Cellvibrio sp. PSBB006: one gene and its partner. Each later gene encodes a partner of the first gene's protein in a complex. Links are inferred from orthologs where the notes say so. Each region holds a gene or a part of one and is shown on either strand. Other genes may lie near its edges.

What was found.
Region 2: the proteins of pabB (region 1) and CBR65_RS19880 are in contact, whole or in part, in a solved structure (PDB 8RP0), measured with the Escherichia coli proteins. The link is inferred for Cellvibrio sp. PSBB006 from one-to-one orthologs.

The regions. Positions count from the first base shown.
Region 1 is NZ_CP021382.1:660,013-667,978, reverse strand. Bases 3,059-5,893 are described here. They hold pabB (aminodeoxychorismate synthase component I), read left to right. Parts: upstream 3,059-3,702; coding sequence 3,703-5,085; downstream 5,086-5,893. Other genes in these bases: CBR65_RS03050 (dienelactone hydrolase family protein), read left to right, coding at 5,145-5,893; CBR65_RS03060 (hypothetical protein), read right to left, coding at 3,059-3,354. In the rest of the region: CBR65_RS03070 (biotin/lipoyl-binding protein), read right to left, coding at 1-458; CBR65_RS03065 (efflux RND transporter periplasmic adaptor subunit), read right to left, coding at 463-2,217; more of CBR65_RS03060, read right to left, coding at 2,473-3,058; more of CBR65_RS03050, read left to right, coding at 5,894-5,897; CBR65_RS03045 (PRC-barrel domain-containing protein), read right to left, coding at 5,985-6,386; CBR65_RS03040 (efflux RND transporter permease subunit), read right to left, coding at 6,531-7,966. UniProt on the Escherichia coli protein: Part of a heterodimeric complex that catalyzes the two-step biosynthesis of 4-amino-4-deoxychorismate (ADC), a precursor of p-aminobenzoate (PABA) and tetrahydrofolate.
Region 2 is NZ_CP021382.1:4,780,490-4,788,420, forward strand. What follows is about bases 1,711-4,510. They hold CBR65_RS19880 (aminodeoxychorismate/anthranilate synthase component II), read left to right. Parts: upstream 1,711-2,719; coding sequence 2,720-3,301; downstream 3,302-4,510. Other genes in these bases: trpE (anthranilate synthase component I), read left to right, coding at 1,711-2,717; trpD (anthranilate phosphoribosyltransferase), read left to right, coding at 3,425-4,456. Outside these bases: rpe (ribulose-phosphate 3-epimerase), read left to right, coding at 178-879; more of trpE, read left to right, coding at 1,248-1,710; indole-3-glycerol phosphate synthase TrpC, read left to right, coding at 4,526-5,323; cAMP-activated global transcriptional regulator CRP, read right to left, coding at 5,562-6,197; CBR65_RS19900 (OsmC family protein), read left to right, coding at 6,458-6,880; CBR65_RS19905 (hypothetical protein), read right to left, coding at 6,900-7,616; coq7 (2-polyprenyl-3-methyl-6-methoxy-1,4-benzoquinone monooxygenase), read right to left, coding at 7,713-7,931. UniProt on the Escherichia coli protein: Part of a heterodimeric complex that catalyzes the two-step biosynthesis of 4-amino-4-deoxychorismate (ADC), a precursor of p-aminobenzoate (PABA) and tetrahydrofolate.

The DNA of each region.
Region 1 (7,966 bases):
CCCAGCGGCAACAAACGGGTGAGGAATTTATCGGGATTGCCCAAGGGAAAGCGCCAGGTCAATGGATTGAGCAGCAAACGCATCCAGGTCTGGCGGGACTTTTGTTGTCGTCGGGCAAAGAGCTCGCGGGTATTGGGCGGAATATCGCAAATCAACAGATCCGCGACGTGCAGGTATTGCAGCAGTTCAATTAACTCTGCGCGTGTCGGTAATTCATCGGGTGATTCACAGCGGTCGGGCCGGGATGCGGTCTGCAAAATCTGATGCAGGCTGCGCCGGCCATCCATCAGGGCGATCAACCCATAGGCGGAAGGACTGAGACGGTGAAAACGGCCGGTGCTTTTATCGTGCAATACATACCAGAGTTCATCGCCGTAATGGCGACGCTGGATGTCGATATGACGCGGCAAGGAGGGTCGCAGGTGTTCCAGCCGTTGCCACAACAGGGATTCGCTCATGACATCAGAACCACAGGGTTAATCTGAGCCAGTGCCAGATATCGTGAAACCAGATCCATCCCAACAAGTGACGCCCCGCGAGAATACGGCCGGAGCCGGTCATCCCCGGTCGCACAGATAAGTTTTCGCCATCCAGTGAGGCTTCTACCCGAAAATAATTACGCCCGTCGCGCACCTCGCTCACCGGTGTGACATGGGTAACGGTGAAGGTGAGTGTGTCGCCGGGCAGGCTGGTGAGTTTCAGGTTGCCGGTCTGTCCCGGCGCGATGGCGGTGATATCCCGCTCATCCACATACAGTTGCACGAGATAACCGGCATCCGCCGCAATTTCAAATAACACCTCGCCCTGCTTTACGGGGGCGCCGAGGGACTGTCGAATATCGTCCGAGACAATCGTCCCGTCGATGGGAGCCGTCAGTTTGGTCTGGGCCAGTTGTTGCTCGATCAAACGCAGTTGCACGCTCGCCTGCTCCACCTGAGCGGCGGCAATAGCGGCCTGGGAACGATTAGCGGTGGCCAATGCGTTGTCATACTCCTGGCGATATTGCTGCAATTGGCTGGCGAGCTTGCGCCGCTCCAGGGTCAACTCCGCATCATTCAATTCCGCCAATAACTGCTGCTTCGTTACCCGCTCGCCGGGGCGCGCATTGATAAGCCCCAGATAACCGTCTTGCGGTGCGACCAGTACGTGCTGGTCAATATTTTCTACCACCGCATCGCTGTGCACGCGGTAATCCGCCGGAATCAAAAGCACCAACAGAAAGACAAAGAGTCCGCCGCTGACCAGCTTGCCTTTGAGATGCTGCGGCCCGAACCAGCGTTGCAGAAAACCGGTAGCCCCGGCACGCACGGCTTGCATGCTGCTGATGGATGCAGATTTCCTGAAATACAGCAACGGCGCCACCAGAGACAACAGCTGCTCAATCCACTGCTGGTCGGTGGCACTCAAGGGTGCAGCAGTCGGAACCTCCATCAACAAGGCACCGATAACCTGCTGTTTATGACGCAACAAAAAGGTATGAATCTCTACCGCCGGATTGGATTGTTGCAACGCCCGATGACAGCGCAACAGCTGAGCCGGATGGTCGGCGGCCTCCTCCTGCGCGGTGACGTGGATATCCTGTCGTTGCTCCACCGCCTCCTGCATCGCCGCCGTTAACGCTTGCATGACCTGGGTACGCCGATCGAAGTTGGCCGAAAAAGACACAGCCATCAACTCCACGCCGCGTTTGTCACACAACCCCAGACTGACGCGCTCACCCTGTTGACGTGTTGCCAGGCGGTTTACCAGGGTGATGGCGGCTTCTTCCAATGACGGTTCGCGCAGCACGCCAGCCAATAATTCCAGATGCTCCTGCCCGGCAGTTGACGAATCGCGTTGTTCACTGCCTTGTTGAAACAACAGAAACTGCAACCAGGTCATACCCCACTGCAACAATTTGAGCGTGGCCTGCAGATCAAGCTTTTCGCGCTTGCCAATGCGCAGCACCACCGCCCCCCAGAACGCGCCATCGACAACAACCGGCTGCCCCAGCAGCAATGCCTCACCGTCCGGCTGCAACTGTAAACGCTGCTTCGCGATGACCTGGCTGGCCAGCGCCAACAATGCCGGCTGCACCGACTCCTGCTCCGGCCAACGCACAACCCGATGATCGCTACCGGCGTCATCCTGACTGATCAACACGCCCGCTGACGTTGTCGCAACCATCTGGCACTGCAAACGCAGCCAATGTTTTAGTAAGGCGTTGATTAAGGGCATTGATGACTATTTGGTAAATTGAATCGGAGGTTTTATAACGAAATCGATTTAAGGATAGTTGAAACAATGAGAGAAGAACAAAAGAGTGTTGATAGGCAGCTATGAACTAGTGAGCTGAAGCTGGCACACAGGGAGTTTGTCATGAGGGTTTTTGTTTCGAAACCCTCAAGTCACGGACGACTTGAGGGAGCTACAGGGAGGTATCTATGCGCTTTCGAAACAAAAACCCTCATGACAAACGTATTACGAAGCAATTCATAAAGCCTTGATAATCACATCAACCTCAACGCGGTTAGGTTCAATGCGCGTAGCCAATCCGGTGATATCACCAAACAAGGGTGGCTGGGAATTTCCGCTGAGAGAATAGGATAAGGTTAACCGGTCTTTTTCCCCCGCCCACTGCAATCCGGGACGTAACTCACCGATCAGGGTGACGCCCGCTGCCGCATCTTGCAGCGCTCGAAAGGTATCCATCGCCACGTCTCTGGGCGAGCTTGTATCGCTGGGGGATGAGGTGGGTAAAGCAAAAGGATAGGACTCAAGTACATGCAGGTCCGGCGCCGGAAAGAGGTGCATGACCAGACTCTCCTCTACCGGCAATTCTTCCTCCACATGTGTCGCCGCACCGTTTACCGGTTGCGCGACCTTGGTGCTGTTCATCAGCATGTTGTAGCTGAGCAGGAGTTCAAATTCATATCCCTGCCCATAAAATGAGGGGCGCAGATTGGCAATACGCAGACTCTGGATGTCCCCCTGCCCTTGAGTTGTTTCCTGCAAATGGCTGTAGTTATCCGAGCCAGGTGAATCGATAGAGAGCTGTTTGCTGTAGCTGGCCTGTCCGCGCGGTATTGGCTGGGCAACCAGTGGTTTCATATAAACCGGTGAACGATTGAAGGCAGTACGGCGGTCATTGTCCGACGTGGTTGCCGGGATAAGTTGAGATAAATCCGGCGCTACGAGCACCTCCAGCAGACGCTGTGCACTCAGGTTAAACGACCACGCTATCGAGGTTTCGGTGCCGCCGCCAGCGGTCGTCTCTTCGCGCAGAGTTCCACCCTGCTCCACCATAACCCGGATTTCCAGAGTGCCGCGACGCCAGCCTTGCTCCAGCAACTCCGCCTCGGTCACATCCATCATCGTGCTGGAAATGGGTCCAGGACGAGGTTGATCATTTGGGGAGGGTGAACAAGCGGTCAATAACAGAAGTATCCCACTAACTGTCAGCCTGATATCGCCTAAGCGCATGGGATGCAACTCCTGAAAATCAATTAGCTACGCGAGGAGGCGATAATTTTAAAGCGATCAAAGGCTGCGTGGGTGGTACCAGTCGACGAAAACACATCCTAACCAGGCAGGAGATTGCGCACAAAATCACCTACGATTTCTAAAAAAGTGTTTATACGTCATGAGCAGGCTCAGGGTTCCCATCAGCTCCGCTGGTTGTATCTGCTAGAATGGCCACCTTTTTCAGGTCCTGATTTCTCCATGCCAGCCTCACCTGCTTTTCGTCGTATCCCTTATCTTGCTGACAGCGCGCTCTGGTACCGCGCCCTGCGCCATTTGCCCATGCCGATCTGGCTGGACAGCGGGCGCCCGCAAAGTAGTTACGGGCGTTATGACATCCTCAGTGCGGCACCCATCCGGCATCTGGAGACTACTGGCGATATCACCCGCATCGTTCAGGCAGACGGGCATTTCAGTGAGTCAACGGATGACCCCTTCGCGCTCCTCCAGGCACAGTTGCCTGCGCCGGTCTTGCCACTTCCGGGTATCCCTTTCTGCGGCGGGGCTTTGGGCTACTTTGGCTACGATCTTGGACGCCGGCTGGAAAAACTCCCCACCCAGGCTGTTCAGGATATTGAACTGCCGGACCTGTTTGTCGGGATCTACCTGTGGGCCATTGTGCAGGATCACGAACAGCAACAGGCATGGCTGGTCAGCCTGCCGGAGGCCAACAACCTCGATGAAATTCTCCGGATTATTGAGTTTCACGACTTAATGCAAAACCTTAAGAGTTATAAATTTTCCTTTGAAATCAATAAATTCCAGCGAGAAGTTAATGCAAAAAAATACGCCACTTCCGTTGAGCGTATTCAGGATTACATCCGTGCCGGCGATTGCTATCAGGTAAATTTCGCCCAGCGTTTCACTGCCGCCTATGAGGGCGATCCGCTCATAGCCTACCTAACCTTGCGTTCCGTGCTGCCCTCGCCGTTTTCCGGTTTTATGGAATTGCCGGGCGGGGCCATCCTGAGCCTGTCACCCGAGCGCTTCATCCGCATCGATGGCAACAGACAAGTGGAAACCCAGCCAATCAAAGGCACCATCGCCCGCGGCTCCGATTCGTTAACAGACCAAGCCAATGCCGCCGCTCTGCTGGCGAGCGAGAAAGATCGAGCAGAAAACCTGATGATCGTGGACTTGTTGCGCAATGACCTCAGCAAACATTGCACCCAGGTCAAGGTACCTGCCCTATTCAGCTTGCAAAGCTTCGCCAACGTGCACCACCTGGTCAGTACGATTACGGCCCACATGCAGCCTGATGTCAGCGCACTGGATGTCTTGCGCGATTGCTTTCCCGGCGGCAGCATCACCGGCGCACCCAAGATCCGCGCCATGGAAATCATTGATGAACTGGAGCCGGTGCGCCGCTCAGTCTATTGCGGCAGCCTCGGCTATATCGGTGCCGACGGGCAGATGGACACCAGCATCGCCATACGCAGCCTGGTATGCAGCCAAGGCCAAATCCACTGCTGGGGCGGCGGCGGCATCACAGCAGATTCTGATGTAGAGCGGGAATATCAGGAAAGCATCACCAAAGTGCAGTTATTGATGGACACACTGGAAACACATTTTTCAACCCGATAACCAGCGCACCTCAGCCTATTGTCGCGCGGGTTTTTACCACTCACCGAGGGAGATATGTCATGTTAATTCAAAACCACCAGGTGGACCTGGAGACGCCGACGGGGACCATGCGCGTTTATGTATACCGGCCGGTCAGCAACGGCAGTGCGGATGAGAAAAAATACCCCGCCATTTTGCTCTACTCCGAAATTTTCCAGCAGACCGGACCGATTCGGCGCAGTGCGCAGATCATGGCCGGCCACGGCTTTGTGGTTCTCGTCCCCGAAGTCTTTCACGAACTGAATCCTATCGGCACTGTGTTGGGTTATGACGATGCCGGGCGCGACAAAGGCAATGCCGACAAGGTGGCGAAGACGCTGGAAGCCCATGACACTGATACACAAACCATGATCGACTACCTGGGCACCCAAGCCTATTGCTCGGGCAAGATTGGTGCGATGGGGTTTTGTCTGGGTGGCGGCCTGGCTTATCGCGCCGCTATCAATCCGGCCATTTCTGCTACCAGCTGTTTTTATGCAACCGATATCCATTCCGGCCTGACACCCTCACAACCGGGCAATGAAAGCCTGACACGCACCGGGGAAATCCGGGGCGAACTGCAAATGATTTGGGGCAAACAGGACCCGCATATTCCGGCGGAAGGTCGCGCGCGCGTTTACAGCAACCTTGTCGAAAAAAATGTGAATTTTACCTGGCATGAATTTAACGGCGTCCACGCTTTTATGCGCGATGAAGGCGAGCGTTATGATGCGGAATTACAATTGCTGGGTTACCAAATGGCTATCGGTTTGTTTAAGCGTTGCCTGTATTAATGCAGATGATGTGAAGTGAATTTTTGCAAGGATACAGCATGCTCAACGCATGCTGTATCTGCCAACTTCCGTTTCGTTAACATTCAATCAATGCGGGCGAGTGCCATAGTAGGCATGAATATCCTGCGTCCATGAACGGTCCGCCATATCCGGCCAATCATCCTTATCAAAACCCGGCGCACTTTTCAGGCGATCTTTTTCAACATTCAAGATAAAACGCTTGTTGATGGTATCCAGCGTTAACGCACTCCAGGGTACTGCAAACAATTTTTCGCCCATACCGAGGAAGGAACCGAAGGACAACACCGCATAGGCAACTTGTCCCGATGACATATCCAACATAATTTCCTTGATATCACCAAGGTCTTCATCCTTGTGATTGTAAACATCGTTTCCGATCAAGGTGTCCGCACCCATCAAACGTGGACCTGGACCCTGGTTGTCATGACTTTTGTACATGCCGTAGGTATCACGTGTTTCGTAATTCATCGTTGTTCTCCTGTAATGCATTAATAAAATCCGTTCAACGGAAATTGATTTGCATCCTCAGAGTATGACTCGCCTCTCAGCGGGTCTGTTCGACGAAACACAGTAAATTCGTGCACGGAAAACCCTGATGCCAAAACCGTAAGTTTATTTTTCGGTAGCCGTTTCGCTGTGTTTTTTTGAGCGTTTCGCACGCCACTCCAACACCGCAACCAGGAGCGCCGGCAACATGGTTAAGGTAACCAGTGCCGCACCGATAATACCGGACATCACAATGACACCGACACCGCGATACAACTCACTGCCCGCACCGGGCAAAAATACCAGCGGAGCCAAACCGCAAATGGTGGTAATTGTTGAGATAGCAATCGGCCGCAAACGTGACTCAACCGCTTCGCGTGTCGCTTCTACCGGCGACAAGTTTTCTTCCATCATATTACTGATGGCACGATCCACAATCAGGATGGGATTATTAACCACCGTACCCATCAAGATTAAAAAACCCAACATGGAAATCATGTCGAAGGGTTGATGAAAACCACCCAGCCCCACAACGCCAAACAAAGCGCCGAAGAGATTAAAAATAGCCAGTCCAGCGATGCCGCCGGCAACCCCCAAGGGAATGGTGGTCATAATCAGTACCGGATAACCCCAATGACTGAAGATGGCCACCATCAACAAATAAATAATGGTTAATGCCACCAAATAATTACTGCTTAATGCAGCGCGCGTTGCATCCAGCTGATCGGCTGCACCGGAAATATTCATGCTCACACCCAGCGGCACCTGCCCGGTGTCACGCAGATGCTTAACCAGATCGGTACGCACGCGTTCTACACCGGTTTCCAGTGCAACGGAACGCGGCGGAATAATGTTTAACGTTACTGTGCGTCGACCATCAACGCGACGCACCGTACTGGTATCGACGGTTTCTTCAACCGTTACCAATTCGGACAGCGGCAACACACTACCAACCGGCGTGTGAATAAGAATACGCGATAAGGTTTCTACGCTCGCACCGGGACCGTCCTGGTTGTACAAGTACATATCGATCTTGCTGTCGTCGAGAAAAAATTCATTGACGTAAGCACCGTCAGTCAATGCCGCGATGGTAAAACCGATATCTTCAGCACTCAGCCCAACCTCCGCAGCCCGCTGCCAGTTTGGTCGCACCGCCAACAAGGGTTGCGCCAATGACAGACTGGATGGCTGCGACTGAATACTGGGTTCGTCAAAAATTTCTTCGGCCCGGTTGTAAGCAAGCTGCGCCACTTCATACAGCTTTGCCAAATCGGGGCCGGAAATATCGAGATTGACACTGCGAGTCCCGCCATCGTTACTGCTGATGATGGACCCGCGCGCGGCGAAGGCGCGCATGCCGGGATAGGTTTCATATTTGCGCACCAGCGCCGCCATCAAGGCGTCTATATGAGCTGGGTCTTTGGGTTCCGTAATAATGCGCAACCCTTGCGGCGATATGCGCATATTGACGTATTGCATGGCGGGCACATCGGCTTCACCGCGATCAAATGCTTCCGGCTCATCATCCACAAACGGCAGGAAATATGCTTGCACTTCGCGCC
Region 2 (7,931 bases), 4.1 Mb from region 1 along the record:
AAAGCCAGCAGTGCGGCCGGAGTGAATCCCGATGGATGAGGCGAGTCAAAAGACAGTTCATAGTCCCGGTTTTTCGAGTGGATAGTGATTCATTAGGGCGCAATCTGCTGCCAGTATGGTTTTTTTCAGTACAATGCGGACATTTTAGTCGTTGTCATAACAGTCATCGGGTGATTTATGCAGAACTTTAAGGATTCACGCCAGGCGGACTTCAGAATTGCGCCTTCCATTCTTTCCGCCGATTTCGCGCGCCTCGGTGAAGAGGTGGATGCTGTGTTGGCCGCTGGCGCTGACATGATCCACTTTGATGTGATGGACAATCATTACGTCCCCAACCTCACCATCGGTCCTATGGTGTGCAAAGCGCTGCGGAAATACGGCGTAACCGCACCGATTGATGTGCACCTGATGGTGGAGCCGGTGGATGACCTGATTGGTCAGTTCGCTGACGCCGGCGCGACTTTTATTACCTTTCATCCTGAAGCCTCACGCCATGTGGATCGCTCGCTGCAGTTGATCAAGGATCGCGGTTGTTTCGCTGGTTTGGTGCTTAACCCGGCCAGTTCGCTGGACGAAATCAAATACGTGATGGAAAAGATGGACATGCTGCTGTTGATGTCCGTTAACCCCGGTTTTGGTGGACAGCAGTTTATTCCTTATGTGCTGGATAAGGTGCGCGAAGCGCGTGCGCTGATCGATGCCAGCGGCTATAACATTCGCCTCGAAGTCGACGGCGGTGTATCTACCGAAAACATCCGTGCGCTGGCCGCCGCCGGGGCCGATACTTTTGTATCCGGCTCGGCCATTTTTAATACCGACGATTACGCCGCGACCATTGCGGCCATGCGTGCGGAACTGGCATTGGCCAATAAGGGTTGAACCGGTTGCAGTCGGCGGGGTTATATTAAGTAACCGGTTAAATTGTGAAATATTGGGGATAGGCAGTCTGGTTTTATTTGAGTAAACTGGCCGCCAGTCCATAAGGAGAAGCCCTGTGAAACTTTCAGGCTTACATCTGCAAGAGCGTGCCGCCCTCGTCGCCCGATGGCGTCGCTAGTCCATTTCTGCCCGCGCGCAGTCTGTCTAGCTAGCACTTATTATCTAGCCTCGCAGTCTGTCAGCAGCCGGGTTGTCTTCACCTCATCTGTTGTCCGACATCTTTCATGCCGCGTCAGGCGCAGATGAATTACCCGATAAAAATAGCGTGATTCGCCCACCTCTTGCGGGCGAACCCGAAAGGTAAATCCATGACTCCTGAACAATTTGCTGAGTTGGCCGCGCAAGGCTATAACCGCATTCCGGTGATGCGCGAAGTGCTGGCTGACCTTGATACTCCTTTATCTTCCTATCTGAAATTGGCCCGCGGGCCTTATTCCTATCTGTTTGAATCCGTGCAGGGCGGCGAAAAATGGGGTCGTTATTCCATGATCGGCCTACCGGCCCGCACGGTATTAAAAGCCTTCGGTGAACATATTCGTATCGAGCGCGATGGTGTCGTGGTTGAGGAAACTACCCAGGCCGACGCTCTGGAATTTGTTGAAGCATTCAAGCAGCGCTATCGCGCGCCGGAGTTGCCGGGTCTGCCGCGTTTTACCGGTGGCCTGGTGGGTTACTTCGCTTACGATTGTGTGCGTTATGTTGAGCCGCACCTGAAAGCCAGCGAGCCTAAAGATATCATCGGCACACCGGATATTTTATTGACGGTGTCCGATGAGGTACTGGTTTTCGATAACCTCGCCGGTAAATTGATTTTTGTCATTCATGCCAATCCGGAGATCGACAACGCCTACCAGATCGCGACGCAACGTCTGGATGAATTGGAAGCGCGCTTGCGCGGTCCTGTGCCGTCAACGCCGGATTTAACACTCGGTATGAACGGCGCCAGTGAACAGAAATTCCGCTCGCATTACGGTGAGCAACCGTTTCAGGACGCGGTCAATCGCATCAAGGATTACGTGCTGGCCGGCGATACCATGCAGGTGGTTATCTCCCAGCGTTTATCTATCGATTTCACGGCGGAACCGCTGAATTTGTATCGCGCACTGCGCAATTTAAATCCATCGCCTTACATGTATTTCCTGGATTTGGGCGATCACCATGTAGTGGGTTCCAGCCCGGAAATTCTGGCGCGTCTGGAAGACGGTGACGTAACGGTGCGGCCTATCGCCGGTACCCGTCGTCGCGGCCATACGCCGGAAGAAGACAAAGCCCTGGAAGCGGAACTGGTGGCCGATCCGAAAGAAATTGCCGAGCATTTGATGTTGATCGACCTTGGCCGCAACGATGTCGGTCGCGTGGCTGAAGTGGGCAGCGTAAAGCTCACCGATAAGATGGTGGTCGAGCGCTATTCCCACGTAATGCACATTACCTCGAACGTCACCGGCAAGATCAAACCTGAATTGCGCGCGATGGATGTACTGCGCGCAGCCCTGCCGGCGGGGACGCTCTCCGGTGCGCCCAAGATTCGCGCGATGGAAATCATCGACGAACTGGAAAGTGAAAAGCGCGGTATCTATGGCGGCGCGGTGGGTTATATCGCCTGGAACGGCAATATGGATACCGCCATTGCAATTCGTACGGCAGTTATCAAAGACGGCAAACTTTATGTGCAGGCCGGCGCCGGTGTCGTGGCCGATTCAATACCAGCGCTGGAGTGGAAAGAAACCATGAACAAAGCGCGCGCCATCTTCAAAGCCGTCGACATGGTGGGGGAATAATCATGATACTGATGATCGACAACTACGACTCCTTTACCTATAACGTGGTGCAGTACCTGGGCGAGCTGAAAGCGGATGTGGAAGTCGTGCGCAACGATGAAATTACCGTGGAGGACATCGCGCGTCTGGCGCCGGAAAAGATCGTGATTTCACCCGGCCCCTGTACGCCCAATGAGGCGGGTATTTCGGTGGAAACCATCAAGACTTACGCTGGCAAGATTCCCTTGCTCGGCATTTGTCTCGGCCATCAAAGTATCGGCCAGGCATTTGGTGGCAAGGTCATTCGCGCTCCTCACGTCATGCACGGCAAAACTTCACCGGTGTATCACGCCGATAAAGGTGTATTTACCGGGTTAAAAAACCCCTTGCAGGCCACGCGTTACCATTCGCTGGTAATCGAAAAAGAAAGCCTGCCGGATTGTTTGGAGATTACTGCCTGGACCCAGGATGCCGATGGCAACATGGCGGAGATCATGGGGGTGCGCCACAAAACCCTGGCTGTAGAAGGCGTACAATTTCACCCTGAATCTATCCTGACTGAACAGGGCCACGAATTGCTGCGCAACTTTTTGAATGGCGTATAACCGACGCGCAGTCGGGCTGTCAGGGACGGTGCGATTGCGCGGTTGTTGAAGTAAATTTACTCTGTCGCTGACAAGCTTTTCCCACACACAAAACCGTGAATGGTAACAACAAGGTGGATGGCAATGGACATAAAACAAGCTCTGAATAAATTAGTCGCGCACATTGATCTCTCGACCGAAGAGATGACCATGGTGATGCGCGAAGTGATGACCGGCGTCGCGACGCCGGCACAGATTGGTGGGTTTCTCGTTGCCTTGCGCATGAAAGGAGAAACCCTGGACGAAATTACCGGGGCCGCTATGGTCATGCGCGAACTGGCGACCCAGGTAAACATCGAAGCGGAATATCTCGTGGACACCTGCGGTACCGGCGGTGACGGTGCCAACCTGTTTAACATCTCCACTGCCAGCGCGTTTGTGGTGGCAGCCGCGGGTGGTCGGGTGGCCAAGCACGGTAATCGTGGCGTTTCCAGTGCTGCCGGTAGCGCCGATGTTTTGGAAGCGGCGGGCATCAAACTTGATATTACGCCGGAGCAGGTGGCCCGTTGCGTAAAAGAAATTGGTGTTGGTTTTATGTTCGCGCCGGCGCATCACAGTGCCATGCGCTATGCCATCGGCCCTCGTCGTGAATTGGGCCTGCGCACCATCTTCAATATGCTCGGTCCCATGACCAACCCGGCCAATGTTAAACGCCAGGTTATCGGTGTGTTCAATGGCGAGCTGTGCAAACCCATGGCCGAAGTATTGGCGCGTCTGGGTAGCGAACATGTGATGGTGGTACATGCCAAAGACGGGCTGGATGAAATCAGCCTGGCCAGCGAAACCCAGGTGGCGGAACTGAAAAATGGTGAGATCATCGAATACACCATCAAGCCGGAAGATTTCGGCGTGCAAAGCAAAAGTTTGATTGGCCTGAGCGTGCAAAACGCGGAAGATTCGCTGTTGTTAATCAAAGATGCGCTAGGCAATCGACGCGGCCAGTACGCCGAAAAAGCCGCCGACATCATCACCCTGAATGCCGGCGCCGCGATTTATGTGAGTGGTGTCGCCACGAACCTGGCTGATGGTGTGGAGATGGCGCGAGACGCTATCGGCAGCAGTTTGGCTGGCGAGAAGATTCGCGAACTCGCTGCCTTCACTCAATATCTTGAATAAGTTTTTCGGTTGACCGAAGAACCCTGACGCGAACGGTTAATCCAAGTTCGCAAAGAGGACTGGAATCGCGTGACACAGACACCCACCGTACTGCGCAAGATCATTGCCCGCAAATGGGAAGAAATTGCCGAGCGTAAAAAGACCGTTTCTCTCGCTGACCTCAAGCAGAGCCTGGTACACCAACAACCGGTGCGCGGCTTCGTACAGGCAATTGCAGACAAAATTGCAGCAGGTCAATCCGGCGTCATCGCCGAGATTAAAAAAGCCTCCCCCAGCAAAGGCGTCATCCGTGAACACTTTGTTCCAGCGGAATTGGCGCGCAGCTACGAACGGGGCGGAGCCGCCTGTTTATCAGTATTAACCGACGTGGATTTTTTCCAGGGTGCTGACCTTTATTTGCAAGAAGCCCGCGCTGCTACCGACCTACCGGTGATCCGCAAAGATTTCCTGGTGGACGAATACCAGATCTACGAAGCGCGCGCCATTGGCGCAGACTGTGTACTACTGATCGTATCGGCCTTGGAGCCGCAGAAACTGGCGGATCTGAATACCCTGGCGATGGAGTTGGGGCTGGATGTGTTGGTGGAAGTCCACGACGCCGCTGAGCTTGAAATTGCGCTTGGCTTACCGAACAAGCTGATCGGCATCAACAACCGCAACCTCCACACCTTCGATGTCACCCTGCAAACCACCTTTGATCTGCTCGACCAGATCGGCCCGGAACGCATCGTTGTAACAGAAAGCGGCATCCTGTCACCTGCCGACGTAAAAGCTATGCGCGATAAAAACGTGAATGCATTTTTGGTAGGCGAAGCCTTTATGCGTGCCGATGACCCCGGCGCAGCGCTGAGAACTTTCTTTAGCTAAATAACGAAAAAGCCAGCTAAAAGCTGGCTTTTTAATTTACCTGATGACCTTACCGCTTACCGCAATACAAGTTTGGCGTTAGGGCACTTCGGAATCCGTTTGTCATTAGGCCTGTTGTTTCGAAAACGCATGAATACATCCCTGTAGCTCCTTCAAGTCGTCCTTGACTTGAAGGTTTCGAAACAACAGGCCTAACGCCAAACTCGCATTGTGCGAGTATTTCCGGTTGTAAAAATCTTTAGCGCGTCCCGTAAACCACCATAGTCTTACCTTTCACCAGCACCAATCCCTGATCCTCCAGAGTTTTAAGTACACGACCAACCATCTCGCGAGAACAACCCACAATACGGCCGATCTCCTGGCGGGTAATCTTGATCTGCATACCATCCGGGTGAGTCATCGCATCCGGCTCTTTACACAAATCCAGCAAGGTACGTGCGACGCGACCGGTCACATCAAGGAAGGCGAGGTCGCCCACTTTGCGAGTGGTGGCGCGCAGGCGGCGGGCCATCTGGCTGCCGAGGGCGAAGAGGAATTCGGGGTGGTCTTCAGAGATTTCCTGAAACTTGGCGTAGCTGATTTCAGCTACTTCACATTCCGACTTGGCGCGAACCCAGGCGCTACGTGAATCTTTTTCATCGAATAAGCCCATCTCGCCGAAGAAGTCGCCATCGTTGAGGTAGGCTACGATCATCTCGCGGCCTTCATCATCCTCAATCAGTACAGTGACTGAACCTTTGACGATGTAGTAAAGCGAATCGCTTTTGTCGCCCGCGTAAATGATAGTGCTCTTGGCGGGATAACGGCGACGGTGACAATGGCTTAAAAACTCATCCACATTCTTAATGTGCGGCGTTAATGAGACAGCGACCAAGGTGGGCTCCTAGTTTGCTTTATAGGATTTATCAGGTTGATATGGCGCGCATTATGACCAGAAACGAAAATGCGTACCAGTCGATGCGGAGCCGGACTCTAAACTTTGTGATGCAGTTATAAGCCTAGAGTCCTTCGTTGTCTATAGAAAGTTTAACTCAGCGCCGTTAGTGTTGATTTTTGTGACACAGGGGCTTTATCACCGGCTGCTGTGATAACCTTGCCGGCTGGAAAAAGCCAGAATCAGTAAAGGGTTGGAATATGCATGCAACAGTGAAATGGGTAGATGGGGCGCAATTTATTGGCGAATCAGGCAGTGGCCATTCAGTTGTGATGGATGGTCCGCCGGATCACGGCGGACGCAATCTGGGCGTACGTCCGATGGAGATGTTGCTCTTGGGGCTGGGCGGTTGTTCGTCATTTGATGTGATGAGTATTCTGACCAAGGCACGCCAGGCCGTCACCGATTGTCGTGTAGAGCTGGAGGCGGAGCGTGCGGAAGGTGTTCCGTCACCCTTTACCAAAATCCATATGCAATTCATTGTGACCGGCAAGGATTTGAAAGAGCCGCAAGTCAAACGGGCAGTGGAGCTGTCGGCGACCAAATACTGTTCCGCGTCCATCATGCTGGAAGCGGGCGGCGTTGAGATTACCCACAGTTATGAAATCCGTTCGCCAGATTAATGCAGCCGTCTGGCCGCACTTACTCCAGGCTGATACCGCCCTCAGGAATTCGCAGCCGTAATTCCCGTGTCAGCGCCGGTACCAGCTGGCGATGACGCGGGTGTAAGTGTACATAAGCGGATTGACGAAACAGGGTGCCGGCGTGGTAGATCGGCTTGGGTAGTTTCATTTCTGCCTGAATACGCTTAACGGATGCCTCCGAAATAATCAGCGCATCAATGCGTCCGGCGCTCAACATCTTTATACCTATCTCGCTGGTCACGAGGCCTTGTGCATCCCGTTGGCGCTCGGGGGTCAGCAGACTTTTGGTGGCAGCGGAACCTTGCATATAGCCCAGCCGGTATTTGCCACTGTTCAGTTCGCTAAGGTTATCGATCCGGATATCCGGTTGATGGCTCCACACCTGCAAATCCGCACTGGCAACGACCACATCTATTCTAATTAAAGGCGACTCGGGCGCACTCGCCAAATAATGGGTGTCTCTGGCACATTCACCATCACTGGTGCCGTGATTGGCGTCCTGAATAGCGCGCAGGGTGGGGCGGTGTTGCATCACAAACTCATAGCCCAGTGCCGCAAATGCCTGGCGGTAGATCGCTTCCAATTTGATGAAGTGGGCCGAGTGAGCCGGTAGCCAGCAAGAAAAGGTGATGCGCGGTGCACCGGCATGGCCGCAGGCTGTGTAGGCAAGCACCATGCTTGCCAGCCACCAGCGAAGCGAGCGGGTGATGAACATGATCAATATCTTTATGTTTATGGATTTAACGAAGTCTAGCACTTGATGGCGGATTAACACGGGGTGCCGCTCTTCAGGCATAAAGCGGCAACAGGATCAGAGGCGGTAACTGCTGAATGTCATCGCTTTGGATACCAGCGTCATCATGACTTTCACAGGCGCGGGAAAATCCATACCACCAGCGGCCAATGCGGCATCGGCATGGCGGGCTTCGTCTTCCAGCATCTTCTCCACCACGGCGCGACTCCTGGCATCCTGCTCCGGCAGTTTGGCCAGATGGCTGTTTAAATGCCGGCACACCTGATCTTCCGTGGC